One region of the Ensifer sp. GW823-FHT05D09 genome, then DNA from elsewhere that is predicted to be linked to it. Evidence: predicted binding sites of a transcription regulator. Region 1 holds the regulator's gene; each other region holds the start of a gene.
What was found. Region 1 encodes LexA, which represses DNA repair genes until DNA is damaged. Its sites were predicted from a motif close to TGTTCNNNNTGTGTTCNG; they were not measured.

Region 1 (3,079 bases):
GCTCCTCATGCCGCGACGTCACTCATCTGTGGGCTATCGCCTTTGCAGGCATGCCCGGCTTCGCGGGCTGCCAAGATTCGGGGCACACCTGGCGCAGCAGTGGCGATGTCAGCCTGTTCCTTATTCTCCGCCGATGTCAGTTATTCTTCATGGGTGATCCGACGTGCGCGCGTGCGCTTCACGCGTTTGCGCCGCGAATAGGCATGCGCGGATCTGGCTTGCCGGCGACCTGCCCCGAAATGGTGATTCTGCCCGTATTGTCAGTGCAAAGATTATTGTCTCTAGACGACATCAGGAATGAATATTCCAGCGATGCGACCCGTATAGGTAGCGTCAAACAAAACCGACAATGGAGGAAATGACATAAAATGAAATGTAAGATCGCCCTGACTGCTCTTGCCATATTTGCCGCAACGACGGCCACCGCAAGCGCCGAGGATCTCGTCTTTCAGCTGAAGAACAAGACGAAAGCCGTTCTGACGAACTTCTATACCTCGCCGGTTGGCGTCGATCAGTGGGAAGACGATGTCTTCGGGCGGCAGGTGCTTAATCCGGGCGAGAGCATGGAAATTACCATCGCCGACGGACGCGATGTCTGCAAATACGACATGCGCTTCGAATTCGAGGAAGGCTCCGGTCTCGACACGACCGAAGACATGCAGGACCTCTGTGAGTTGGGCGAGTACTCCATTCACGAATGAAAATTATCGAGCGCGTAAAACGCTCAACCTGACCACTTACGTCTCGCTACCTCTTGGGTGGCGAGACGTTCAAGCACAAGAAGGCCTGTCCAGCAGAAAGACAGCCATCATCATCTGGCTTAGTGATAGCGACGGATCAAGCCAACGAGCTTGCCCTGTATCTTGACGCGGTCCGGGCCGAAGATGCGCGTCTCGTAGGCCGGATTGGCCGCCTCGAGTGCAATCGATGCGCCTTTGCGCCGGAAGCGCTTCAACGTCGCTTCCTCGTCATCGACAAGTGCGACGATGATGTCGCCGGGGTTTGCCGTCGTGGCATTGCGGATGATCACCGTGTCGCCGTCGAAGATGCCGGCCTCGATCATCGAATCACCCTTCACTTCAAGGGCGTAGTGCTCGCCGCTGCCGATCATATCGAGCGGCACGGTAATATCGTGCGTGTTGTTCTGTATTGCCGAGATCGGTACGCCGGCGGCAATGCGGCCCATGACCGGAACCGAGACGGAGCTGTTGTCTGCCACCGGCGGCGCTTTTGCGGTAACCGGGGCAGGGGCGGGAGGTTTGCCGAGACTTCCCTCGATGACGCTTGGTGAAAACCCGCGACGCGGCTGAGCGCTTCCCGCGTAAGCTTCCGGCAGCTTGATGACCTCAAGCGCCCGGGCGCGGTTGGGAAGGCGTCGAATGAAACCGCGTTCCTCGAGCGCCGTAATCAGCCGGTGAATGCCCGACTTCGATGCCAGGTCGAGTGCATCCTTCATCTCGTCGAAGGACGGCGGAACACCGGACTCCTTCATGCGTTCGTGGATGAAAAGAAGCAATTCCTGTTGCTTGCGGGTCAGCATGGCAAGTCGCTCCAGAGGCGTGAAACAAATCAAGAACAGACACTATCTGTTCCATATGTGTTCCGCAAGTGCCTAAAATTCCGTGAATGTTGTATCAATCGTGCGCCTATCCGCTGCCTCGATGCTGGGTATGCCATGCGGAGCTGCCATGCCTCGCGCTTTTTACCGAATGAGGATGCAATGAAAACGCTGATTCGGATCCTGTCGACGATCGTTATCGCAGCGACCGCCGTCCTCGGGTTTCGCTGGTATCAATATGTCGACAACAGGCAGAGCCCGTTCGATGAAGTCGGCATCGCATTGAATGCGATGATGCCGGGGCCGGTCCGCCAGTGGGGTTGTGACCGGTTAAAGTTCACCTTTGGCAAAGGATTGCCACCACGAGGGTGTGCCACGAGCGATGGTAAAGAATGGAAGTAGCGCCGAGATAAGCGGTTGGGACAGCGGGCATGTCGAGGAGAGGGCGTTTCAAGCCGGCTGCGTTGCCGAACAGGCGTCCTCGAACTCCTTCACGGTCTCGGCAGAGTTGTCCTCCGGCAGCACGGCATCTGCCGCGTCGGTCGCCACCGGCGTGTCGCCTTGGTAGACGAATGACTGGATATAATAGGCGATCGAGCCTTTCCAGACATTCCGACCGTCGATCTGCTGGCAGGGGATGGCCGATTCGAAGTCCGTTTGCAGGTCGTCGACCGTGGCCGCGCTAAGGGCGATGTGGGGCGATGCGATAATCGAGGCGATAAGCAAGGCTGCAAGCACGATGGACGTCCGCTAGGTCAGAAGTGGTGCCGATAGATTGGTTAACGATGTGAACCGTGCTTTCGTTCCGGAGTCCAGCAAGCAGGCCGCGTACCCATGCCGTGTTCAACAGTTCTTTGCGAAAGGCGACGATCGCTCTTCAAGCTGTGGCAGCGAAGACACGAAGATTGTTTGGAAGAGCGAGTGTTTCGGGGCGTTTGTTGCTTCTCCGGCATCGGCCCCGAGCGGCATGGCTGGCGGCAGATCGGCCTTGGGGGTCGCGACGGGAGACGACTGGCAAGCGCCGCCGGCAGTGTTTCCTGTGTCTGCGGGAAGGTTCACGCGCCGGTCGGGTGTGCTGCGGAGCCGGCATCATTGCTGGTTTCTTGTCGCGGGACCAGTCGCCCTTGATGTGCGGAGACGTGCACATCCGGTCCGACTGGCCACTGATAAAACCTAAAGGCGTATTTGATTTTCGAGGTTGGAGCGGCTGCCTTACTTTTTGTCTTTCTTGCCCAAAGAGAAGCTGCTGCCTGCAAGCTTCACCTGGGAGCCTTCTGGCGTAACGGCGGCCTTGACGGTCTTGTCCTTCTTGGGCTTTCTAACCTCGCGGTTGCTTCGCACTTGACCTTTTGCCATGTTCGTCTCCTTGGAAAGGCGTGCCGGGGAGCCCATGTGGGCGCCGAATGACCGGCGGACTAGCGTGCATTGATACGGCCGGAAGTCAATGACGGCGCTCGGTGTGCATTGGTTCGGGCGGGCGCCATGGCCTGAAATGAAGTCAATGCTCCGCTGGCGTGATTA
Region 2 (3,079 bases), on a different contig from region 1:
TTTACCGGCCGCGACGTGACGCCCGAGGCGCTCGAGCCGCTGTTCGAGAAGCGGATGGATGGCTTCTCTGAAGTCTTTCACCGGATCTCCTACGAGAAGATCGGCACATCGACGATCCAGTCGCGCGCGACCGGCGGCGTCGCCAACGCCACCTTCATCTTCGTCCTGCCGGGTTCGCCAGGGGCCTGCAAGGACGCGTGGGACGGCATTCTCAAGCAGCAGCTCGACTATCGGCACATGCCGTGCAATTTCGTCGAGATCATGCCGCGGCTCGACGAGCATCTGAAACGGGGCTGAGCGGCCAAGTAATCGACAGCTGGCATGCTTTGAAAGATTCCGCGAGACGCGCGGCAATCGATGATCCTGGCCGCACCGTGCCCCAAGCCTGTTCCCTGGGGAACTGGCAAGCACCTGCCGGTCTGCTAAAGCTTCATCCGTCAGCCCACTTCGAAGGGTCGCAATGAGACCCGAGCAAATCCTTCGAACGGAGCAAAGACGAGCCCATCGCCGATGTCCCCCCGGCTAGGGGAAATCAAACATACGACGCGCGGCTCGCCCGGTCGCTCGGATACGAATTTGCTAGCAAGGATATTTGGTAGCCGCTTGGAGGTGCCGTCCGCAGGACTGGCACCTTTTTTGTTGGCGCCGAATATGCCCTGGAGCGCGTCGCGCTCTTTCAGATCCGCTTGGCGGACTTTACGATGTTGTTCTTTCGAATGTCGTTGCCGCAAACTTCAGCGCTACAGGCTTCAGGCATCCTGCCTGTTGTCGACGGCAACCCAGGCCGGCACCAACTCGGTTGCCAGCTTTCGAACGCTGCGGACGTTCGCCATCTCGCTCAGCTGCATCTTCCCGCGTGCGACCGCGAGAGCGTCGCCCTTGCGCACGAGGAAACCAGCCTCCAGCGGCTTCACCCGCCGCGCCAGGCGATGCAGCAGCGGCTTGCGATGCATCCGGGACGGCGAGAAACGGGCCGGTCCCTTGTGCAGGGACACGTATTCGACGAGTTCGTCCACCCAGCGCCCGATCGGCCGCGCGCCCGGCTCAAGCAGCATCAGCCATTCGCCACGTGCCGAACGCACGATTTCGCCCAGATCCCAATCGACGCAGAAGCGGCAGCCAGCGGCATCGGCTACACGCACCGAACCATCCTTGGAGCCGTAATCGAGGATGATGACATCGCTGACCAGGCCCTCCACGGCACCCGCCACGAGCACCGATAGCGTCTGCGCCAGTTCCGCCTCGTTGTCGCGTGTTTCCATGATGATCGTCAGCATAGCTGTTCCTACCGCATTGCAGCGTAAAATGCTACAACCCTATGGCATGACCGCTCTCGTCCTGCTCACGTTCCGCCCGATGGCTTTCGCTCCGAATTCAGGGTGCGTGATTTTTTGTTCTTGAATTGTTCCCGCTTTCGCGTTAGGAAAATAATCAGAACAAAACGGGATCAAACATCTGATCCCTCGGAGATTCCGATGAACGAGCTGTCTCAGATCAGGCAGGGTGCGCTTGCACCCGCCAACACGGCAGAGGTTGCCGAAGCTTTGATGAGCGGAACCGGTCTCAGGATCGAGGTTGATCGTCGCCGCGGACGAGGCGCCGGGCTGAACATGTCGGGCCGGTTCGAACAGCAGGCGCGCGAGGCTTTCGACGACGGCTGGGAGAGCCTGGAGGATCTGCCGCCCTTCAAGACAGAAGTGCAGGTGGAAAAGCCGCGTTCGGTCATCAGTCGCAACGATTCTCCCGATATCTCTTTCGACCGCTCGATCAACCCCTATCGCGGCTGCGAGCACGGATGCATCTATTGTTTTGCCCGCCCGACGCACGCCTTTATGGGGCTTTCGGCCGGACTTGATTTCGAGGCGAAGCTCTTCGCCAAGCCGGACGCCCCGCGCCTGCTGGAACGCGAACTCGCCCGCTCGGACTACAAGGTGCGGCCGATCGCGATCGGCACCAATACCGATCCCTATCAGCCAATCGAAAAGGAATGGCGGATCATGCGCCAGATCCTCGAAGTGCTGCAGGCGGCCAACCATCCTGTCATGATCGTGACGAAGTCGGCGATGGTGACGCGCGACATCGACCTGCTTGCCCCCATGGCTGAAAAGGGACTGGCGCGGGTCGGTATTTCGGTAACGACGCTCGACCGGAAGCTGGCGCGCACGATGGAGCCGCGCGCTTCGACGCCGACCAAGCGGCTTGAGGCGATACGCTCGCTCACTGAAGCCGGCATTCCGACCGGTGTCCTGGTCTCCCCGATCATCCCGGCCCTGAACGACCACGAGATAGAGCGAGTGCTGGAAGCTGCGCGGGCAGCAGGTGCGCTGGAGGCGACCTATGTGCTGTTGCGCCTGCCGCTTGAGGTCAGCCCGCTCTTTCGCGACTGGCTGTTGCGCAACTATCCAGACCGCTACCGGCATGTGATGTCGCTCATCCGCTCGATGCGCGGCGGCAAGGATTACGACGCCGAGTTCGGCAAGCGCATGAAGGGGGCCGGGCCCTATGCCTGGCAGATTGGCCGAAGGTTCGAACTTGCGGCCAAACGCCTCGGCCTCAACCTCAACCGCCGACAGCTGCGCGACGACATCTTCGTCCCGCCGCTTGGGACCGGCGTCCAGCTTTCGCTGCTCTAGCGGCAACAGGTCTTGCGTATGTCGCTGGGGACGGAGGTTCTTGGATTGAAGACGTCATGGAGTGGGAGGTGGGCCGGCAGCCCCGATGACCTCATTGGCCGACCGGACAAAGCCGCTGCAACCCCGCGCTTAGGTGTTAGGGCTTGCACCTTTTGATCAATGTCGAGCTGGGTGGCGCAGATGCCACCGACTCGGGCAAAGGCATGCGTGCCGCGTCATTGCCGGCGCGAGATGACTTTAGTGAATTCCGGCGTCTCCTTTGTGCCTCAGGATGACGCTGGCATACCCCCCGGCTGCTGCCGCACTCAGATCGGGGGACTTGAAGAGAATCGGTCGATCATGCGAGTTTCGCCGCATGTCACATCGCAGATCGACCGATTCTCCCCTTTTCCCGGATCTTCTCCTCGGACCTGATTTCAGCTTCGAACTGGCTGCCAGAAAGGAAG
Region 3 (3,079 bases), on a different contig from region 1:
GCCGGTCGTTCTGCTTTCGGAAATGGACAACGGCATGGCCCGCACCGGCCAGCGCCACCCGACGGCAGAAGTCGCCGCCATCCTTCAGATGCAATATGCCTATGGTGTCGAGTTCATCGAGCTTGGCCTCGGTTCCGATACGGAACTGGAATTCTGCAAGGACGATTTTAACGCGAAGGGCTTTCACGGCAACGCACTGATGGCCGCGGTGCCGCTCGCGCGACTGTTCATGCTCCGTCTCTGGGGCGAGCGGCCCTGGTTCATGGATGGCGGCGACCAGCCGCGTGTCGGCGAACGTTTTGCCGTCGGTGCGGTGATCGAGACCGAAGCCGGCCCCTTCGTTGCAGTCTCCACCCATCTCGAAAGCGCCACAACGGCGCCCTACCGCGAGCGGCAGGTCAATGAACTCATCGATGCGCTCGATGAAGCCTTCCCCGACATGCCGGTCCTGATCGGCGGCGATCTCAACACTGGCAACCATGCCGGCGGCGATTTCGAGGCCGAAGGGCTGTTTGCCATGAGTGCGGCGCGCGGCTTCACCCGCCATGGCGGACCGATCGATCAGATGACCACCCGCCCCAGCCTGATCACACGCTGGCCGGAGCGGGCGATGAAGCTCGACTGGTTTCTGTCACGGGGCCTGAAGATCGGCGAAAGCCGGATCATTTCCTCGCTCGACGCAAACGGCCGCCCGCTGTCTGATCATGATCTCATCACCTGCGTCGTCGAGGGCTTCGAGTAGCCTTGCCTAAGGCGGGTCCGCATTCTACATGTTGCGGGCTCTTTTGGAGCGGGGCGATGAAAAGGGTGTGCGACCTTCTGCACGACCCCGCTCTAACGTATTAGATTCGATCGCGATCTTGGACGAACTGATCCAATGTCATCGTGATCCAACGGGGACGGGAAGATGGCGAAAATCGTCAATGTCGGGGTCCAGATGGACCATGTTTCGGGCATCAATATCGCGGGCGATTCCACCTTCGCGATGAGCCTCGAGGCACAGGCCCGCGGCTACCGGCTCTTCCACTATACCCCCGAGAAGCTGTCGCTGCGCGACGGCAAGGTTTTCGCGACGACGCAGCAGATGACGCTTCGCGACGTCAAAGGCGACCACTTCACGCTCGGCGAGCCCGAGCGGCTCGACCTTTCGACAATGGACGTGATCATGCTGCGGCAGGATCCGCCCTTCGACATGGCCTACATCACCTCGACCCACCTGCTCGAGCGCCTGCATCCGAAGACGCTTGTCGTCAACGACCCGGCCTGGGTGCGCAATTCGCCGGAAAAGATCTTCGTCACCGAATTCGCCGACCTGATGCCGAAGACGTTGATCACCCGCGACGCGGCCGAGATCGCGCGTTTCCGCGAGGAGATGGGCGACATCATCCTGAAACCGCTCTACGGCAATGGCGGCGCCGGCGTGTTCCACTCGGCGCGTGACGATCGCAACATGTCGTCGCTGCTCGAAATGTTCGGCCAGATGTTCCGCGAACCCTTCATCGCGCAGGAGTATCTGCCGGCGGTGCGCAAGGGCGACAAGCGCATCCTGCTCGTCGACGGCGAGCCGGTGGGAGCGATCAACCGCGTGCCGGCGGAACACGACGCCCGCTCCAACATGCACGCCGGTGGCCGGCCCGAGCCGACCGAACTGACGGCGCGCGAAAAAGAAATCTGCGCCCGCATCGCCCCGGCGCTGAAGGAGCGCGGCTTCCTCTTCGTCGGTATCGACGTCATCGGCGACTACATGACCGAGATCAACGTGACGTCGCCGACCGGCATCCGCGAAGTCAAGAAGTTCGGCGGCGCCGATGTTTCCAGCCTGCTTTGGGATGCGATCGAGCGCAAGCGCGCCTGACGCTTGGCGCGCAACAGCGCGGTTTGCGATAGCGACATGGACGAAACAGCACCGTGCTCTAAGCGGACCTGAGGGATCGCACAGCAAGGGCGGTGCCTCGACCGTTCATTCGGCCTTCCGGTCGTACCCCGCCACCCGAAGCGGGTGACGTTCGGTGAATGCAATGTTCTATTATTGTTCTTGTTTTTGTACGTGTTCCGTGCAAGATTTTCCGCTGCAACCAAAAGGGTTGCGGCGGCACGGCGGGCCGCCCCGTTGAAAGAGGCGGTGATGGTTGCGCGTGTCAGTACGATTGCATTCCAGGGAATAGAAGGCGTGCCGGTCGACGTTCAGGTGATGGTCGCGCCCGGACGGGTCGGCATGCAGATCGTCGGTCTGCCAGACAAGGCTATCGCCGAAAGCCGCGAGCGGGTGCAGGCAGCCCTTCATGCATCTGGTCTGGCGCTGCCGGCAAAGAAAGTCACCGTCAATCTCGCGCCCGCGGACTTGCCGAAGGAAGGCAGCCACTTCGATCTGGCGATCGCGCTTGGCCTGATGGCGGCACTCGGCGCCATCCCCGGCGATGCGCTTGCCGGCTATGTGGTGATCGGCGAGCTTAATCTCGACGGCACGGTCGCCGCTGTCGCCGGCGCGCTGCCAGCGGCAATCGGCGCCAATGCGCTCGGCAAGGGATTGATCTGCCCGGCCGAAAGCGGACCGGAGGCGGCCTGGGCCGGCGCCGACATCGATATTCTGGCACCCCGCAGCCTGATCGCCGTCGCCAATCATTTCCGGGGAACGCAGGTGCTTTCCCGGCCCGAGCCGGCCATCCGCGCCGGTGCCGCGGATCTGCCCGATCTTGCCGATATCAAGGGGCAGGAGAGTGCCAAGCGCGCGCTCGAAGTGGCGGCAGCCGGCAACCACAATCTCTTGATGATCGGCCCACCGGGCTCGGGCAAATCGATGCTGGCTTCGCGCCTGCCGTCGATCCTGCCGCCGTTGACCCCGGCCGAACTGCTCGAAGTCTCGATGATCCACTCGATCGCCGGGCAACTTCCGGGCGGCAAGCTATCCGACCGGCGGCCGTTCCGCACCCCGCATCATTCCGCCACCATGGCGGCCATGATCGGTGGCGGCTTGCGCGCCAAACCCGGCGAGGCGTCGCTCGCCCACAACGGCGTGCTGTTTCTTGACGAGTTTCCGGAGTTCACGCCGCAGGTTCTCGACGCGTTGCGCCAGCCGCTG
Region 4 (3,079 bases), on a different contig from region 1:
CGAAATTGTTCTCGGCGGCTTCGAACAAAGCCGCCTGCGGATCGGAGATAACGGAGACCTCCGCAATCGGCGTTAGCGCACGCTGCAGCCGCTCCTGAGAGGACCCGCGGCCATCGACCAGGAGGATATTGCCCGGCTCGTCCGGGCGATCCTGGCGCGCCAGTTCCTGCAGGCCGATGGTCTGCGCCGTCTGGGCCCGCAGCCGCAGTTCATCGCTGACGTTCTTCAGGCGGACGAGGCTCTTGACCCGCGACATCAACTGCAGATCGTTGACCGGCTTCGTCAGAAAATCGTCGGCACCGGCCTTCAATCCGCGAACCCGGTCGGAAGGCTGGTCGAGCGCCGTCACCATGACGACGGGAATATGGGCGGTACGCGGATTGGCCTTCAGACGCTCGCAGACTTCGAAACCGTCGATGCCGGGCATCATGATGTCGAGCAGCACCAGATCGACCGGCGTCGTCTCGCAGAGCGACAGCGCCGTATGACCATCGCCGGCAGTCAGCACATCGAAATACTCCGCAAGCAGACGTGCTTCGAGAAGCTTAACGTTGGCAGGCACGTCATCGACAACAAGAATGCGCGCAGTCATATCAATTTTCCCGCCGTTCAGGCATCGCCAAGGTAGGTCTTGATCGTCTCAATGAACTTTGGCACAGAAATCGGTTTTGAAACATAGGCTTCGCAGCCGCCCTGGCGGATACGCTCCTCGTCGCCCTTCATGGCGAAGGCGGTCACCGCGATGACCGGGATGACGTGCAGCTCGTCGTCTTCCTTCAGCCATTTCGTGACTTCGAGCCCGGAGACCTCCGGCAACTGGATGTCCATCAGAATCAGATCGGGACGGTACTTTCTCGCCAGCTCGAGCGCCTCCATCCCGTTGCGCGTCTGGATCGTCGCGTAGCCGGAAGCCTCAATCAGGTCTCGGAAGAGCTTCATGTTCAGCTCGTTATCCTCAACAATCATTACCTGTTTGGGCATGTCGATCCCTTGCTGCCAGTCGTCTTCTTGCAAGTCTTATCAAGACATCTAAGTTGCAGAGCCAACGACTCGACCCATTTCCTCGAGTTCAACGATAAACCTATTTGGTTGAAAAATAGGTAATTCCGGGCGTAAAAACAGTAGGAGGCCAAGACATTGAAGAGCGCCGACGAAATCGCCATCGACATTCTTTCCTGGCTTGCCGGCGAGCCGGACCTCTTGTCCCGTTTTCTGGCGCTGACGGGATCGGATCCGTCCTCCCTGCGCAACGCAATCGGCGAGCCGGGCTTCATGGGCGGGCTCGTCGCCTTTCTCATGGACCATGAGCCGACACTGATCGCGTTCTGCGAGGCAACGGGCACAGAACCCCAGGATGTCGTGCGTGCACATGAGAAGCTCTCCGGCGCCGCCGACCTGCAGGACAGCTGACCGTGAGCAACACCGCCTTCGACGATGAAATCCGCCTCACTGACCGCCCGCTCGTCGTCAGCGACATCGACGAGGTGGTGCTCGAATTCCTGAGCCCCTTTCGGGCTTTCCTCGAAAGCCGCGACCATATCCTCGTGCCGCGCTCTTTCCGGCTGACCGGCAACGTCGTCCATCGCACAACGGAGCAGGCAGCGAGTGCGGACGACGTCAAAGACATGCTCGACACCTTCTACGCCACGCAGGATCGCTGGCAGACACCGGCTACCGGCGCTGTCGAAACCCTTCGCGACCTGTCGACTGAGGCGGACATAGTGTTTCTGACGGCAATGCCGCCACGTTATGCGGCCGCGCGCCGTGCCCTGCTCGATCGCCTTGAACTGCCTTACCCTCTGCTCGCCTCCGAGGACCCAAAGGGGCCGATCGTCGAGCGTCTGCATGCCGGACGGGCACTTCCCATTGTTTTCATCGACGACATCGCCCGCAACCTGCAATCGGTGCAGGAGCACGCGCCGTCGTGCCTGCTGATCAATCTGATGGCGAATGCCGAGTTTCGCGCGCTCGCGCCGACGCCAGATACGTGCGTTCATATTGCTGCCGATTGGGCTGATGCTGCCAGTGCAATTCGCGCGCATTTCCAAAGGTAGCGAGAGCCGGCCCGACAACAAGGCACCCGCACGAAGGCACTCGAAACCCGACCCGCGGCTTGGCGTCGGCAACCTGACATGCAAGGCAATTTCCAACGCGGCCTCCCTTGAGACTCGCTAGCCTAGAGCGTAAAGTCGCAATGTTCAACATTTGTTCCAGATATGCTCGACAGTGGTTCTCAAACTCCAGGCTTCTGCCGTGACTGCCTTCGGGAACAGAGCGCAACGGCGCGACGCTGCCTTGCCTGCGGCAGTCCCCGCATCCTGCGTCATGCCGAGCTTTACGACCTGACACTCGCTCATATCGATTGCGATGCGTTTTATGCCTCCGTCGAGAAGCGGGACAATCCGGAGCTTGCCGACAAGCCGGTGATTATCGGCGGTGGCAAACGTGGCGTCGTCTCGACCGCCTGCTACATCGCCCGCATCCATGGCGTGCGCTCGGCCATGCCGATGTTCAAGGCGCTCGAGGCCTGTCCGCAGGCGGTGGTCATCAAGCCCGACATGGAAAAATACGTTCGCGTCGGCCGCGAGGTCCGCATGCTGATGCAGGAACTGACACCGCTGGTGCAGCCCCTCTCCATCGACGAGGCCTTTCTGGAGCTGAGCGGCACCCAAAGGCTGCACCACGACCCCCCGGCCCGAACGCTCGCGCGCTTCGCCCGCCGCATCGAACAGGAGATCGGCATTACTGTCTCTGTCGGGCTCTCCTACTGCAAGTTCCTCGCCAAGGTTGCATCCGATCTGCAGAAGCCTCGCGGCTTCTCCGTGATCGGCCAGGCCGAAGCGCTCGAATTCCTGAGAGAACGGCCCGTGACCTTGATCTGGGGCGTCGGCAAGGCGTTTGCGACCACACTGGAACGCGACGGTATCCGAACGATCGGCCAGCTCCAGGCCATGGAGGAAGCCGACCTCATGCGCCGCTACGGCACCATGGGCCAGAGGCTTTACCGCCTGTCGCGCGGCCTCGACGAGAGAACCGTTGAGATCGATGGCGAGGCGAAAAGCGTGTCGTCCGAAACGAC

Region 2: AC1Q80_RS04080 (PA0069 family radical SAM protein) is a predicted target of LexA. The motif match lies at 1,393-1,410, and genes of this name have one in related genera.
Region 3: AC1Q80_RS01385 (YifB family Mg chelatase-like AAA ATPase) is a predicted target of LexA. The motif match lies at 2,020-2,037, and genes of this name have one in related genera.
Region 4: AC1Q80_RS23945 (DNA polymerase IV) is a predicted target of LexA. The motif match lies at 2,196-2,213, and genes of this name have one in related genera.

What each region holds. Positions count from the first base shown of each region.
Region 1 is NZ_JBXAIA010000002.1:384,628-387,706, forward strand. It holds gene AC1Q80_RS07645 (hypothetical protein) at 369-701, shown strand; gene lexA (transcriptional repressor LexA) at 821-1,540, opposite strand; gene AC1Q80_RS07655 (hypothetical protein) at 1,721-1,960, shown strand; gene AC1Q80_RS07660 (hypothetical protein) at 2,009-2,296, opposite strand; gene AC1Q80_RS07665 (hypothetical protein) at 2,771-2,914, opposite strand.
Region 2 is NZ_JBXAIA010000001.1:830,678-833,756, reverse strand. It holds gene moaB (molybdenum cofactor biosynthesis protein B) at 1-297, shown strand, start outside; gene AC1Q80_RS04085 (glycosyltransferase family protein) at 750-1,277, opposite strand; gene AC1Q80_RS04080 (PA0069 family radical SAM protein) at 1,476-2,633, shown strand; gene rnhB (ribonuclease HII) at 2,989-3,079, shown strand, end outside.
Region 3 is NZ_JBXAIA010000001.1:269,670-272,748, forward strand. It holds gene AC1Q80_RS01375 (endonuclease/exonuclease/phosphatase family protein) at 1-742, shown strand, start outside; gene gshB (glutathione synthase) at 908-1,855, shown strand; gene AC1Q80_RS01385 (YifB family Mg chelatase-like AAA ATPase) at 2,126-3,079, shown strand, end outside.
Region 4 is NZ_JBXAIA010000009.1:258,949-262,027, reverse strand. It holds gene AC1Q80_RS23965 (PleD family two-component system response regulator) at 1-592, opposite strand, end outside; gene AC1Q80_RS23960 (response regulator) at 610-981, opposite strand; gene AC1Q80_RS23955 (DUF3572 domain-containing protein) at 1,138-1,410, shown strand; gene AC1Q80_RS23950 (hypothetical protein) at 1,413-2,054, shown strand; gene AC1Q80_RS23945 (DNA polymerase IV) at 2,217-3,079, shown strand, end outside.